Regions from separate parts of the Paenalkalicoccus suaedae genome, predicted to be linked through region 2. Evidence: predicted binding sites of a transcription regulator. Region 2 holds the regulator's gene; the other holds the start of a gene.
The links. Region 2 encodes CtsR, which represses protease genes until heat stress. Its sites were predicted from a motif close to ATGGTCAATAAAGGTCAAACA; they were not measured.

Region 1 (7,841 bases), 1.2 Mb from region 2:
GCATGTTGTTCGTCCTCCTTTTTATTTATCGTTAAGAGCTACTACACCTGGTAGTTCTTTACCTTCAATAAACTCTAGAGAAGCTCCGCCACCTGTAGACATGTGGCTCATCTTATCAGCTAGACCAAACTTTTCAACAGCTGCTGCAGAGTCTCCTCCGCCGATAACAGAATACGTGTCCGTAGATTCTGCTAGTGCATCTGCTACACCTTTTGTTCCTTTAGCAAAGGACTCAAGTTCGAATACTCCCATTGGTCCATTCCAAATAACAAGCTTCGAATTCTTTACAACGTCCTTGTAAAGTTCGATTGTTTTAGGTCCGATGTCGAGTGCTTCCCAATCAGCAGGGATCTCTTCAATTGCTACAACCTTTTTGTTTGCATCGTCGCCGAAATCATCTGCAACTGTCACGTCGACTGGCATGTAAAACTTCACGCCCTTGTCTTTCGCTTTTTGCATGAACTGCTTCGCTAGATCGATTTTGTCTTCTTCAAGAAGTGATTTCCCTACTTCATGACCTTGTGCTTTTACAAATGTATAAGCAAGTCCTCCGCCAATAATAAGGTTATCTACTTTATCTAAAAGATTATCGATAACGCCGATCTTATCTTTTACCTTCGCTCCACCAACAATTGCTGTGAAAGGACGCTCTGGGTTAGCCATTGCTTTCCCTAATACATCAAGCTCCTTCTCCATAAGTAGACCAGCTACTGCAGGAATGTGAGCAGCAATGCCCGCTGTTGATGCGTGCGCACGGTGAGCAGCACCGAATGCGTCATTAACGAATACGTCTGCTAATGCAGCGAATTCTTTCGCAAGGTTTTCGTCGTTCTTTTCTTCACCAGCTTCAAAGCGTACGTTTTCAAGTAAAAGTACGTCTCCTTCTTCTAGTGAAGCTACTGCCTTTTTAGGCTCTTCTCCGTACACTTCGTCTGTCTTTACTACTTCTTTATTTAGTAGTTCGCTTAAACGTTGTGCTACTGCATCCAATCGAAGCTCTTCCACTACTTCACCCTTTGGGCGACCTAAGTGGCTCGCTAAAATGATTTTTGCACCCTTTTCAACTAATAGTTCAATCGTTGGCACGGCTGCACGGATACGTGTATCGTCTGTTACTTCTCCGTCCTTCATTGGTACGTTAAAGTCTACACGACAAAAAACACGTTTTCCTTTTACATCGATATCACGAATCGATTGTTTGTTCATGGAGAAACGCCTCCCTCTTCTTAGTAAGTAATGCATCAAAAGGCCATGAAGCCTTCTGATGGTAGATCCCTTATGTGAAAGAAAAATAAAAAAGGAGACAGGACACGTTGCCCGTCTCCTAAAGGTTGATTCAGGATTGTGCTTTTTTTCTACCCGAATTATAGGCCTTTAGCTGCTACGTACTCAACTAGGCGTACAACCTGTGTAGAGTAACCAGTCTCGTTATCGTACCAAGAGATTACTTTAACCATGTTGTCTTCCATAACCATTGTAGAAAGAGCATCGATTGTAGAAGCATAGTTGTTTCCGTTGTAGTCACGAGAAACAAGTGGCTCTTCGCTGTATCCTAGGATACCTTTAAGATCGCCTTCAGCTGCTTCTTTGAATGCTGCGTTTAGCTCATCAGCAGTTACGTTAGTGTCTAGTTCAGCAACTAAGTCAACAAGAGAAACGTTAGGAGTTGGAACACGCATAGCTCCACCGTTTAGCTTGCCCTTTAGCTCAGGAAGTACTAGAGATACTGCCTTCGCTGCACCAGTTGATGTTGGGATGATAGACTCAGCAGCCGCACGAGCACGACGGTAGTCTTTGTGTGGTAAATCTAAGATGCTTTGGTCGTTTGTGTAAGAGTGAACAGTTGTCATCATTCCACGCTTAAGACCAAACTTATCGTTTAATACCTTCGCGAATGGAGCTAGGCAGTTAGTCGTACAAGATGCGTTAGAAATAACATCATGGTTAGCTGCATCGTACTTATCTTCGTTTACACCCATAACGATTGTTACATCTTCGTCAGTTGCAGGTGCAGAGATAACTACTTTCTTTGCTCCAGCTTCTAAGTGCTTCGCAGCAGCGTCGCGCTTTGTGAAGATACCAGTAGATTCTACTACGATTTCAGCTCCAAGCTCGCCCCACTTTAGGTTAGCTGGGTCTCTCTCAGCAGTTACAACGATTTCTTTCCCGTCAACTACTAGGTTATCACCCTTCGCTTCTACTGTTACGTCAAGCTTCCCGTGAACAGAATCATACTGAAGTAGGTGCGCTAGCATGTTAGCGTCCGTTAAGTCGTTTACTGCTACTACCTCTACGTTAGGGTTCTTTAGAGCTTGTCGGAATACGACACGTCCAATACGTCCAAAACCGTTAATACCAATCTTTGTTGCCATGATAAAATTCCTCCTTAAAGTAGGTAAATTTATATTTCAAAGGGGTTACCCTTGAATTAAAATGTGCCACTTAATACTCTTCACGTACTAAGCTAAAAATAAACTTACAATTTCGCTAAAATTTCTTTAGCAGCTCCTTCATCGGTAATTAATACCTGACTTGGGCTTTTAATCAAATACGCTTGAATGGCTTCTGCTTTTGAAGCTCCGCCGGCAACCGCAATGATTGTGTTGATCGACTCAAGGTCGTTTAAATGCAGGCCAATTGTGGGTACTTTATGAACAATCTCACCAGACTTATTAAAGTAATAGCCAAACGCTTCCGCTACAGCTTCTTTTTCTTTCAGCTTTGCTAAAACATCCTCTTCTGTATCACGCCTGTCTGCCATTGTCTGTGCTTCACCAATACCGTGAATAACCATCGTAGCAGAATGAATCAATTTGAGAATAGATTGAATCGACGGCTCTAATACTAATGATTCGTAAGCGTCTTTACTCACTTGATCTGGGACATGTAACAATCTGTATGTGCCCATTGCTTTACGTGCCATTGTGGCACAGATCGTATTCGCCTGATTTTCTACCTGCTCACCTAGCCCTCCTCGAGCTGGAACAAATAGTGATTCTTTTAAATCAGAATCAGGAACGAGCATCTCGGCAACGGCTGCGATTGTTGTGCCACCTGTTACTGCGATAATATTGCCCTGCATCGCTAGGTTGCGCTTAATCACATTCACACACGTTCTACCCATTTCTTTTTTTACCCAAGGAAATTGATCACTGTCTCCTGGTACGACATGGACTTCTTTTACACCAAGCTTTGCCTGTAGCTCCTCTTCCATGGAGCGAGTATTAAATACCTCTTTCATCACTACTTCAAGCTGACTAAGAAGATTTTGTCCTTCTTCCGTTAACGTCATTCCTGATGTAGCAAATTCGACAAGTCCTTGGCTTTTAAGAAATGTCACTTCGCTTCTAAGCACTCGCTCCGACATTTCTAAGTTCGTCGCAAGCGTTCGCCTACCAATTGGTTGCATGAGGCGTATGTATCGTAGAATGCGAAATCGGAGTCCTAAGACTTCGACAAGGTCCGGCAGGAGTTTCTTCTGCAAATCTAATAGCATATTCATCCGAATTCTCCTTTGTCCCTATTCATTAGGGACACGAAACGTCCCTTGTAGACATATTGCGTCCCACTCAGGTCAAAAAAAATCATTTCCATGATGCGCGGCTTTTTTTACCTGCGCTGTCATTGTATCAAGGAAATGATGTCGAAGCAACTATTTTTGACTCGTTTTAGGCTCTATCAACGCTTTCTTTTAATGACCAGTAAGAGATGTTGCCCTCATCGATAACGCTATCATCCTTATCAGTCATGACCGGAATACGAATCTGATACTTCTCGAGCCACTCGTCATTTTTATAAATATCTCTCACCTCAAGCTCAAATCCTAGCTCTTTTTGCAACAATCTTACGGCCGCAAGACCATCCTCGCAGAGTGGACATTGCTCCTTCGTGTAAAAATAATACGTCATCTTATCCATCTCCGTATCTTTTTCGCTTAGAGGACGGCGCGATTTGCATCTCCTCGCGATATTTAGCAATCGTCCGACGCGACACTTCTATATGATGCTCAGCCTTAAGTAGGTCTGACAGCTTTTGGTCGGATAAAGGTTTTTGCTTCGGTTCATTCTCAATCAATCGTCTCATATACGTCTTAATTTTCTCGGCCGAGCTTGCAGTCTCTGAATCTCCTATTCCCTTGGTGAAAAAATATTTAAGCTCGTATAGTCCACGAGGCGTTTGCACATATTTTTTGGTAGTCGCTCTAGAAACAGTTGATTCATGAACACCAATTCGATCGGCGATCTGTTTTAAATTTAATGGACGAAGCTTTTCCTCTCCATCTGTTAAAAACGCTTCTTGGTGTTCGATGATCGATTCTGTTACACGTAAAATCGTTTCTTGGCGCTGGGCTATACTTCGACGGATCCACTCAAACTGATCTTGTTTATTCTTTAAATAATCCTGCACTTCCTTTTGCTTGTTAGTAAGCAGTTGCTCGTACTGACGGTTCATCGTCATTTTAGGAAGGTCCGCATTATTTAAAGTCACTCTCCACGTACCTTCATACATATGGACAAGCACATCTGGAATAACATAGCTTGGTGGCTCTTGAGCAAAAGCAGCTCCTGGTTTTGGGTTTAGTGATTGAATGAAGTCGGCTGCGTACTGCACATCTAAGATATCAATTCCTTCTGCCTTTGCAATTTGTTGCCACTGCTTTTTGGCTAAGGCATCAAGGTGCTCTGTTACAATTTTTTCGGTCAACGGATCGCGCACCTCGAGATAGTGAAGTTGCAACAAGAGACACTCTTTTAAGCTAGTCGCACCAACTCCATGAGGCTCAAGTGTTTGTAATAAGCGCACGCCATCCTCCGTTTGCTCGATCGAAGTATTTAACTCTTCAGCAAACGTTTGAAGCGGAGAATGCAGGTACCCATTTTCATCCACATGCAACGCCAAGTAGCTCACTATACGCTTCATCTCTTCTGAGATATCCCAAACCCGAATCTGATGCAGCAGATAGTCATGGAGTCCCTCCTCCGTGTTCGCTACATAGTCAAGTGGTGATGTATAATCCTCTTCGGATTGATAAGACGTAAAGTCTGTTTTATAATCGGTCGAAGCATCCGTGCGCTTCTCCTGTAATTCAATTAATGGATTCTCAAGCTGCTGGTCGTGCAAATACTGCTGCAGGTCGTGCATGGAATACTGGAGCATCGTAATCGCCTGCCGCAACTCATTGGTCATAACCAGCTTCATTTGTTGCTCTTGCACTAATCTAAAATCCACGTCGCGACACTCCCTTCCTCACTTACACCATTTATTTTAACATACATTATTCTTTGGTTTATGAAACAAGAATTACGGTTATCATGAAAAGTGAAACTTTTGAGTTTAAATTATTTGACCTTCATTGACCATTAGCGTTATGATGGTTTCATACGAAGAGGAGGCAGGAATATACACTCCCCGTATCTAATACTTAGAAGATGACATTTAAGGAGGAATTGAATCATGAATTTAATACCTACAGTAATCGAACAAACGAACCGTGGAGAACGTGCTTATGACATTTACTCACGCCTTCTAAAAGACCGTATTATTATGCTAGGATCAGGAATTGACGATAACGTTGCAAACTCTATCGTTGCACAGCTTCTCTTCCTAACTGCTGATGACCCTGATAAAGACATCTCGTTATACATCAACAGCCCAGGTGGCTCTATCACAGCAGGTATGGCAATCTATGACACGATGCAGTTCATCAAGCCAAACGTACAAACAATTTGTATCGGTATGGCAGCATCTATGGGTGCCTTCTTATTAGCAGCTGGTGAGCCTGGTAAGCGTTTTGCGCTACCAAACTCTGAAGTTATGATTCACCAACCACTTGGTGGAACACAAGGTCAAGCATCTGATATCGAAATCCACGCGCGTCGCATTATTGAAATGCGTCAAAAGCTAAACGAAATTTTAGCTGAGCGAACAGGTCAGCCACTTGAAACAATCGCGCGCGACACAGACCGCGATAACTTCATGTCTGCTGCAACAGCAAAAGAATACGGCCTGATCGATGACGTAATGGCAAAAGCTCCAACAATCGGTTCTTAATACGTAATGAACGCTCCTAGTCGCAGCTGCGATTAGGGGCGTTTTGTTATGTATGGGGGATGAGGATAAAATCTGTATCGATAACAGAGCGAGAACCGATGATGTTCCTTGCGTCATTGCACGAACAGTCTGGCACTTTATTCACGTATTTTTTGGAATGATCCTAAGCTATTGTATAGCTTTGTTTTTAATGAAAATTGGGGCCTTAGCTAATGGATAGTATAAACAACTTTGATTTTTTACTATTAGATTTTGGATGTGACCTTTGAATTTATTACACAATAGGGGGTTGATGCATAGGAGTGCCAATTTGACGCAACAGATACCCTGAGTGACGCAACCGGCTACCAGTTTGACGCATCGACACCCTGATTTGATGCAAAGCAAATTAAACCGACGCATACGAAAGCCTAACTGACGCACCTTACCTTCGATCTGATGCAAACAGACCTTTACTTGACGCAAAGCATCCCTCAAGGCTCTTAAATCCCTCCGCGCCCTCTCAATCTCGCACTCCCCATCCACCCAATCCTCGATCCTCAAAAATCCAAAACAAAAAACCTTCGTCTCATAGACAAAGGCTTGTACGCTTTAGGGATATAAAACTATTCTGCTTTACTGACGAATTCTTCTAAGGCATCCATTGCCTCTTGTTCATCAGGTCCGTCAATTTTAAGGGTAATATCCTTGTTAGCACCAACAGCTAAGCTCATGATCCCCATAATACTTTTTGCGTTCACCTTTTTATCGTCTTTCTCGATAAAGATATCCGAATGGAAGCGATTAGCCTCTTGTACGAATAGAGCAGCTGGTCTTGCTTGAAGGCCACTTTTTCTCTTAACAGTCAATGTTTTTTCGATCATAATCCATTCCTCCTTTTCCTCGTCTATAAAACAAGCGCTTTCATCCGGATAGATAAAAAGTGCAGGGGTCCTACACTTTTTCCCCTGCACGGAGCTTGTTAGCAAATTCTTCGATCTTACGTAGCCTGTGGTTAATGCCTGACTTACTTACCTTTCCACTAGTCAGCATTTCTCCGAGCTCTTTTAGTGAAACATCTTGGTGTTCAATGCGCAGCTCAGCAATTTCGCGAAGTTTTTCAGGAAGAGCATCTAAGCCAATTTCGTCTCGAATTAAGCGGATATTTTCCACTTGGCGCATAGCTGCTCCGACTGTTTTGTTTAAGTTAGCCGTTTCACAATTAACTAAACGGTTAACGGAGTTCCTCATATCTTTCATAATACGTGTATCTTCAAATCGAAGCAAGGCTTGATGTGCGCCAATTACATTTAAGAATTCGCTAATCTTCTCGCCTTCCTTTAAATAAAGGATAAATCCCTTTTTTCGCTCGATCATTTTTGCATTCAACTCAAAGTAATTCATTAAGTCACGGAGCGATGCATTATGCTCTTCATAAAACGAGAATATTTCCAAGTGATACGAGGATGTCTCCGGATGATTCACCGAACCACCTGCTAAAAATGCACCTCGCAAATACGCTCGCTTGCAGCAGGAATCTTTAATTAACTCCGGTGAGATCTCTCGTGTGAACGAAAACGCCTCATCTACGATACGGAGCGATTCTAATATCTCTCGCGCCTGTTTGGAAATGCGCACCACGTACACGTTATTTTTCTTCAGTCGCATTTTTTTACGAACGAGCAACTCCACGTGTACCTCATATATTGACTTTAGTAAGGAATAGATGCGTCTAGCGATGGCCGCGTTCTCTGTTTGTATATCGAGCGTCATCTGCATATTACGTAAAGAGACGGACCCATTCATGCGAA
Region 2 (7,841 bases):
CTTCAAAGTAAAGTACGGTATCTACCATGTGCTCTAAAATACGTGGTCCAGCAATCGCACCTTGCTTTGTAACATGCCCAACTAAAAAGATAGCGATTCCTTTCGTTTTAGCAATACGCATAAAGGCAGACGTACATTCACGGACCTGAGATACGCTACCTGGAGCGCTCGTCACGTCCTCCATATGTACCGTTTGTATCGAGTCAATAACAACAAGCGTTGGATTCACTTCTTCAATCACGCTCTCAATTAACTGCACATCTGTCTCAGCTAAAACAAATAGCTCGTCCTCTGCGACACCGAGTCTATCTGCTCTGAGCTTTGTTTGCTTGACTGATTCTTCTCCTGAAATATATAAGACGCGTCCCTTATTCTTAGCTAGCGTAGAGGATACTTGTAGCAAAAGTGTCGATTTCCCAATACCAGGGTCTCCACCAACTAGCACAAGTGAGCCAGGGACAATTCCTCCGCCTAAGACGCGATTCAATTCATTGATATGTGTACTTACTCGAGATTCTTCTCTACGTTCAATCTTTGTAATAGACTCAGGCTTCGATCTTACTCCATCACCTGATGTCACAAAACTACGTCTTTTAGACGTAGGAGTTGCTTCCATTTCTTCGACTAATGTATTCCATTCCTGACATCCCGGACAACGCCCCATCCATTTCGTCGATTCATAGCCACATTCTTGGCATATAAACTTTGTTTTACGCTTGGCCATAAAACCCTCCTATAATCCTCTTACTCTACCCTCTATTTTAGCATGAGTAACCACATATGGGAGTGAGAAAGCCTTCCAAGATCAGCGCTTTTACTAAAAAAAGAGGAGTCTTTCATAGAAGACTCCTCACGGTTGCTTTCTCACTTACACTGTTGCCTCTTCCGTTGAGACGTAAAAGTCTCCTTCACGGATACCTAGCTTCACTTTTTGACCTTTTAATAACTTGCCTCGAAGTAGCTCTTCCGATAGGCGATCCTCTACTTGCTTTTGTAGCGCTCGACGTAATGGACGCGCACCATATTCAGGATCAAAGCCTTCGTCTGCAATCTTCGCTTTCGCAGCATCTGTTAGCTCAAAGTCAATATCTTGTTCAGCAAGACGCTTCTTCAGCTCATTTGCCATAAGCGTGACAATTTGCTTGATGTGTGACTTCTCAAGCGAGTGGAACACGATTGTTTCGTCAATACGGTTTAGGAATTCTGGACGGAAGGCCTTCTTAAGCTCATCTATCACCTTTCCTTTCATATCTCCGTACTTAGCATCAGCTGTTTGTGCAGTAAAGCCTAGGCTCTTTTGCTGACGAAGTGCACTTGCTCCGACGTTTGAAGTCATGATAATTGCCGTATTACGGAAGTCGACACGTCGACCTTTAGAATCTGTTAAGAAACCATCTTCAAGCACTTGAAGCAAGATGTTAAATACTTCTGGGTGTGCTTTCTCAATTTCATCAAGTAGGACAACAGAATATGGCTTACGACGTACCTTCTCAGTCAATTGTCCACCATCTTCATACCCTACATAACCAGGAGGCGAACCAACTAGTCTACTCGTCGTGTGCTTTTCCATATACTCGGACATATCAATTCGGATAATCGCATCCTCATCGCCGAAGAGGGATTCCGCCACAGCACGCGCTAGCTCGGTCTTACCGACACCTGTTGGTCCAAGGAAGATAAACGATCCAATCGGACGCTTCGGATCCTTCAGACCCGCTCTCGCACGACGTACGGCTTTAGATACCGCAGATACCGCTTCGTCTTGACCGATAACACGCTTATGCAGGATCTCCTCCATGCGTAGGAGACGATCTGTCTCTTCCTCCGCTACCTTACTTACAGGAATTCCAGTCCACGTAGACACGACAGCTGCAATATCCTCCGTCGTTACTTCCGAGTCCTCTTGACCTTGCTTCTCTTTCCACTTATCCTTCATCGTCTCTAGCTCTTCGCGTAACTTTTGCTCCTTATCACGAAGTGACGCAGCCTTCTCAAACTCTTGGCTCTGGACAGAAGCATCCTTCTCCTTACGAAGCTCTTCAAGCTCTGTCTCTTTCTCCTTAAGGTTTGGCGGCGCAGTGTAGGAGCGTAGACGCACTTTAGACGCTGCCTCATCAATTAAATCAATTGCCTTATCTGGGAGGAAACGATCGGAAATGTATCGATCCGAGAATTTAACCGCTGACTCAATTGCTTCGTCCGTAATTGTTACACGGTGGTGAGCTTCATAACGATCACGTAGACCCATTAAGATTTGTACAGACTCGCTAGTTGTCGGCTCATCCACCTGAATTGGCTGGAAGCGACGCTCTAACGCAGAGTCTTTCTCAATATATTTACGGTACTCATCAAGCGTTGTCGCACCGATACACTGTAGCTCTCCACGTGCTAGCGACGGCTTAAGAATGTTAGATGCATCAATTGCACCTTCTGCTCCACCTGCACCAATTAGCGTGTGTAGCTCATCAATAAAGAGAATGACGTTTCCAGCCTGACGGATCTCTTCCATCACTTTCTTTAAGCGATCCTCAAATTCACCGCGATATTTAGTACCTGCAACAACGGTACCCATATCAAGCGTCATAACGCGCTTGTTACGGAGAATTTCCGGTACTTCGTTGTTGATAATTTGCTGTGCTAATCCTTCTGCAATAGCGGTCTTACCAACACCAGGTTCTCCAATTAAAACAGGATTGTTTTTCGTACGGCGGCTTAGGATTTGAATAACGCGCTCAATCTCTTTCGCACGACCAATTACAGGATCAATTTGTCCTTCGCGCGCTATTGCCGTTAAATCACGAGCTAAGCTATCAAGCGTTGGTGTGTTGGCATTCGAAGAACTCGTTGACTGTTGATTATTGCTAGATGACTCGCTACTACCTAATAGCTGAAGCACCTGCTGACGTGCTTTATTTAAGCTAACTCCAAGGTTGTTTAATACTCGCGCCGCAACGCCTTCACCCTCACGTATTAGTCCTAATAGAATATGCTCTGTTCCAACGTAGGAGTGACCAAGCTTACGTGCCTCATCCATAGATAGCTCGATAACCTTTTTTGCTCTAGGTGTGTAGTGAATCTGCTTCGACACTTCTTCGCCACGTCCAATAAGATTCTCTACTTCTGTTTGAATTTTTTCTGCTCCAAGACCAAGACCAGTAAGAGCTTTAGCAGCAATACCTTCACCCTCACGTACTAGTCCTAGTAAAATATGCTCTGTACCTATATTGCTATGTGCAAGACGAGCAGCCTCCTCTTGTGCCAATGCCAATACCTTCTGTGCTCGTTCTGTAAATCGTCCAAACATCATTACTCGACACCTCCATCGTGTTCTTCTAATGTTAGTCTTTCGCGGATCAGCGTTGCTCTACGTTGATCCCGTTGCTCAGCGGTTAATGCTTCGCCGGCATAGTGCTGCAAAAATCCTGGCTGTGTTAATACCATCAGCTCATTTAAAATTTTTGCATCAATTCCTTTAATAATCCCTGTATCAATTCCTAGACGGATATCAGAGAGGCGTTGCATCGCTTCCTTCGACTCCATTCGGCGACTATAAGAGAGTATGCCGAGAGAACGATAAATGCGATCCTCTACAATATTAGTAGACTGAGTTAAGAGCTGTTCTCTGGCTGCTCTCTCCCTCTCTACTAATTGCGAAACCACGCTACGCAAGTCCTCCACTATTTCACTCTCCGACTCACCCAAGGTCGTCTGGTTAGAAAGTTGAAATAGGTTACCTAAAGCTTCGCTACCTTCCCCGTAAATTCCTCTAACAACTAAGCCAAGTTGGTTAATTGCCGGTAAAATTCGGTTTAGCTGATTCGTCATAACTAAAGCGGGAAGGTGCATCATTACTGATGACCTGAGACCAGTACCAACGTTTGTCGGACAGCTCGTTAAGTAGCCTCGACGCTGATCGTAAGCGAAGTCTAGCTTCTCCTCCATCCAATCGTCCATGTCATTTGCGTATTTTAGCCCTTCTTGAAGCTGAAAGCCAGGTAATAAACACTGGATGCGGAAATGATCCTCCTCATTGACCATTACGCTCAATGATTCATCCTCACTTAGTAACACTGCGCCAGCCTTTGACTTTCCAGAAAGGTTTGGACTAATTAAGTGCTTCTCCACTAAAATACGCTTCTCATTATCTGTTAAGTCATTCATTTTTATTAAAGAAAGCTCTCCAAATCGCTTATGCGAGTGACCCGCAAAGTGTGCCTCGACCTTTTCAGGTACAGGGGACAGTTCTTCTTCATTTGCGATAATCGGGAACGTAATTCCTTCTAAATTGCGCGCTAATCTTACTCTGCTACTAATCACAATATCCGAATCTGGTCCTTCGTTTTTCATCCAAGGACTAGTCGCATTCTGAATAAACGAATGTAGCGTCATGATGATTCGCCTCCTTTCCCTTTAAGAGAGTGCTCTAAAGAACGAATCTCATCACGGGTAGTAGCGGCTGCTTCGAACTCTTCTTCAGCTATTAACTGCTGAAGCTTTTGCTTTAAATCTTCTATTTGTTTATATACATGAAGGTCCTTTCCTTTACGCTTCGGCACTTTTCCAGTGTGCTGTGCATTTCCTCCATGAATCCTTCTTAGAACAGGATCAAGCTTCTCATCAAAGCTCTCGTAGCAGTCAGCACATCCAAAGCGACCAATCTCAGCAAACTGTCTATATGTCATCCCACAGGACGGACATTGCTTTTCTGCTCGCTGCTGTGCACCTATCTCACGCGATGGCTTTTGTTGCCCCGCAGTATCAAGTAACCCGGAGAGGAGCTGGTGAATCGAAAAGCTGTTTGAGCCAGGAGTGTAATCTCCCCGCTCTTTCGCACAAACATCACAAATGTGGAATTCTGTTTTCTCCCCATTGATAATCTTTGTAAAATGGAGTGTGGCTTCACGCTCCTGACACTCTTGACAAAGCATCTTTACCCCTCCTCTTATCGAAAATTAGGATGATTTATACTTAAGTGTCTTTAACATACCAATCATAAGTCTTGCTCGAAGCTCATCCCGTAAAGGGAGTGGAACTGCTATTATATTTCTTTCAATAACAGTTTTCATTAAATGTGACTCGCGTGGTGTAATTGCCTCTTCTTCTGCCAGCCTATCAATCATATCCTCCGCCTGTGCCTGTGCAATAGTATCACCGACAAGCTTCATTAAATGATCATATAGAGCAGGCTGATTATCTACTTGAAGCTTAATAATGCGAATATACCCTCCGCCACCACGCTTACTCTCCACGAGATAGCCCTTTTCTTCTGTAAATCTCGTACTAATAACATAGTTAATTTGAGAAGGTACACAATCAAACTGTACAGCAAGCTCGCTACGCTTCACTTCAATTATTGCATCCTCATTCTTTTCAATGACCTGCTTTAAATAATGTTCAATAATATCAGACGTATTCCTCATCGCTGTCTCCTCCTTGACCTCTAAAGCAGACGGTCGATCTCTCACATAGCTGGTCAATCTGACTTTGACTATATTTGACGTTAACTATATTATAGCGAATAAAAATCAACTTGCAACTATTTTGCTTCTATGTACACCACTATCTTTTATTCCACAAAAAAGCCCGATCTAATCATCATTCTAGACAGAAAATCGAGTTAATATGTATACGAGGGATGATTTCAATTTGTTGCTTATTTAATAATGGAAGTATTTTTTTACAACATCTGAATGTACTATCTACTTGTTGTATAAGGAAGATTAAATGATGCATCCTCTCTTTGATTTGGTGCATACAGACTTCTAAATGACGCATTCAAGCACGGATGTGATGCAAAGCTAGTTGAACAGACTCATACGAAGACCCAACTGACGCACTCCATCCTAGATGTGATGCAAATGCCGTTCTATCCGATGCATACACTCCTTCATTTGATGCAAATCAATCTGCGGCGACGCATACGGAAGATCAGGTGGCGCACTCACTATCCAATATGATGCAAACGACCTCTAGCCTGACGTAAACGATCGATAAATCAACGACCTTCCCGTTAAAAAGGCAGCTAGTTTCTCTTTTTAACACACAAAAAAACACCCACCATCAGGTGGATGCTCGTTTGCCCAGCAACGTCCTACTCTCACAGGGGGACAGCCCCCAACTACCATCGGCGCTAGAGAGCTTAACTTCCGTGTTCGGCATGGGAACGGGTGTGACCTCTCTGCTATCGTCACTAGACTATGATTTCTTGCTCCGCTATGCGAATCAAGAAAGATAAAGGTCGTTGACCTTTCAAAACTGGATAGTGAACATGTAGAAGAAGAATCGTCTTAGTTGACGCCTTCTGTAAAACTATATATCTTGGTTAAGCCCTCGATCGATTAGTATCTCTCAGCTCCGCATATCGCTATGCTTCCACACGAGACCTATCTACCTCATCATCTCTAAGGGATCTTACTCACTATAAGTGATGGGAAATCTCATCTTGAGGGGGGCTTCATGCTTAGATGCTTTCAGCACTTATCCCGTCCACACGTAGCTACCCAGCTATGCTCCTGGCGGAACAACTGGTACACCAGCGGTGTGTCCATCCCGGTCCTCTCGTACTAAGGACAGCTCCTCTCAAATTTCCAACGCCCGCGACGGATAGGGACCGAACTGTCTCACGACGTTCTGAACCCAGCTCGCGTGCCGCTTTAATGGGCGAACAGCCCAACCCTTGGGACCTACTTCAGCCCCAGGATGCGACGAGCCGACATCGAGGTGCCAAACCTCCCCGTCGATGTGGACTCTTGGGAGAGATTAGCCTGTTATCCCCAGGGTAGCTTTTATCCGTTGAGCGACGGCCCTTCCATACGGTGCCGCCGGATCACTAAGCCCGACTTTCGTCCCTGCTCGACCTGTATGTCTCGCAGTCAAGCTCCCTTATGCCTTTGCACTCTGCGAATGATTTCCAACCATTCTGAGGGAACCTTTGGGCGCCTCCGTTACTTTTTAGGAGGCGACCGCCCCAGTCAAACTGCCCACCTGACACTGTCCCTGAACCGGATCACGGTTCGAGGTTAGAATGTCAAAACAGCCAGGGTAGTATCCCACCAATGCCTCCACCGAAGCTAGCGCTCCGGTTTCCAAGGCTCCTACCTATCCTGTACAAGCTGTTCCAACATCCAATATCAAGCTACAGTAAAGCTCCATGGGGTCTTTCCGTCCTGTCGCGGGTAACCTGCATCTTCACAGGTAATATAATTTCACCGGGTCTCTCGTTGAGACAGTGCCCAAATCGTTGCACCTTTCGTGCGGGTCGGAACTTACCCGACAAGGAATTTCGCTACCTTAGGACCGTTATAGTTACGGCCGCCGTTTACTGGGGCTTCAATTCAGAGCTTCTCCCGTAAGGGATAACCCCTCCTCTTAACCTTCCAGCACCGGGCAGGTGTCAGCCCCTATACTTCGCCTTGCGGCTTCGCAGAGACCTGTGTTTTTGATAAACAGTCGTTTGGGCCTATTCACTGCGGCTCTCTCGGGCTTGCACCCTAATAGAGCACTCCTTCTCCCGAAGTTACGGAGTCATTTTGCCGAGTTCCTTAACGAGAGTTCTCCCGCGCGTCTTAGAATTCTCTTCCCGCCTACCTGTGTCGGTTTGCGGTACGGGCACCAGCTTTCTCACTAGAGGCTTTTCTTGGCAGTGTAGGATCGGGAACTTCGCTACTAAATTTCGCTCGTGATCACAGCTCAACCTTACGGTAGACGGATTTGCCTATCTACCAGCCTCACTGCTTCAGCGCACACTTCCAATCGTGCGCATTCCCTACCTTCCTGCGTCCCCCCATTGCTCAAACAAAAGCGTGGTGGTACAGGAATATCAACCTGTTTGCCATCGCCTA

Region 1: clpP (ATP-dependent Clp endopeptidase proteolytic subunit ClpP) is a predicted target of CtsR. The motif match lies at 5,341-5,361, and genes of this name have one in related genera.

Annotation. Positions count from the first base shown of each region.
Region 1 covers NZ_CP041372.2:2,851,233-2,859,073, forward strand. The annotation lists gene tpiA (triose-phosphate isomerase) at 1-4, opposite strand, end outside; gene FLK61_RS15260 (phosphoglycerate kinase) at 22-1,206, opposite strand; gene gap (type I glyceraldehyde-3-phosphate dehydrogenase) at 1,365-2,372, opposite strand; gene FLK61_RS15270 (sugar-binding transcriptional regulator) at 2,477-3,502, opposite strand; gene FLK61_RS15275 (glutaredoxin family protein) at 3,669-3,908, opposite strand; gene rpoN (RNA polymerase factor sigma-54) at 3,910-5,229, opposite strand; gene clpP (ATP-dependent Clp endopeptidase proteolytic subunit ClpP) at 5,455-6,051, shown strand; gene FLK61_RS15290 (HPr family phosphocarrier protein) at 6,657-6,914, opposite strand; gene whiA (DNA-binding protein WhiA) at 6,985-7,841, opposite strand, start outside.
Region 2 covers NZ_CP041372.2:102,696-110,536, reverse strand. The annotation lists gene radA (DNA repair protein RadA) at 1-724, opposite strand, end outside; gene clpC (ATP-dependent protease ATP-binding subunit ClpC) at 869-3,307, opposite strand; gene mcsB (protein-arginine kinase McsB) at 3,307-4,389, opposite strand; gene mcsA (protein-arginine kinase activator protein McsA) at 4,386-4,928, opposite strand; gene FLK61_RS00950 (CtsR family transcriptional regulator) at 4,953-5,420, opposite strand; rRNA gene rrf (5S ribosomal RNA) at 6,079-6,195, opposite strand; rRNA gene FLK61_RS00940 (23S ribosomal RNA) at 6,319-7,841, opposite strand, start outside.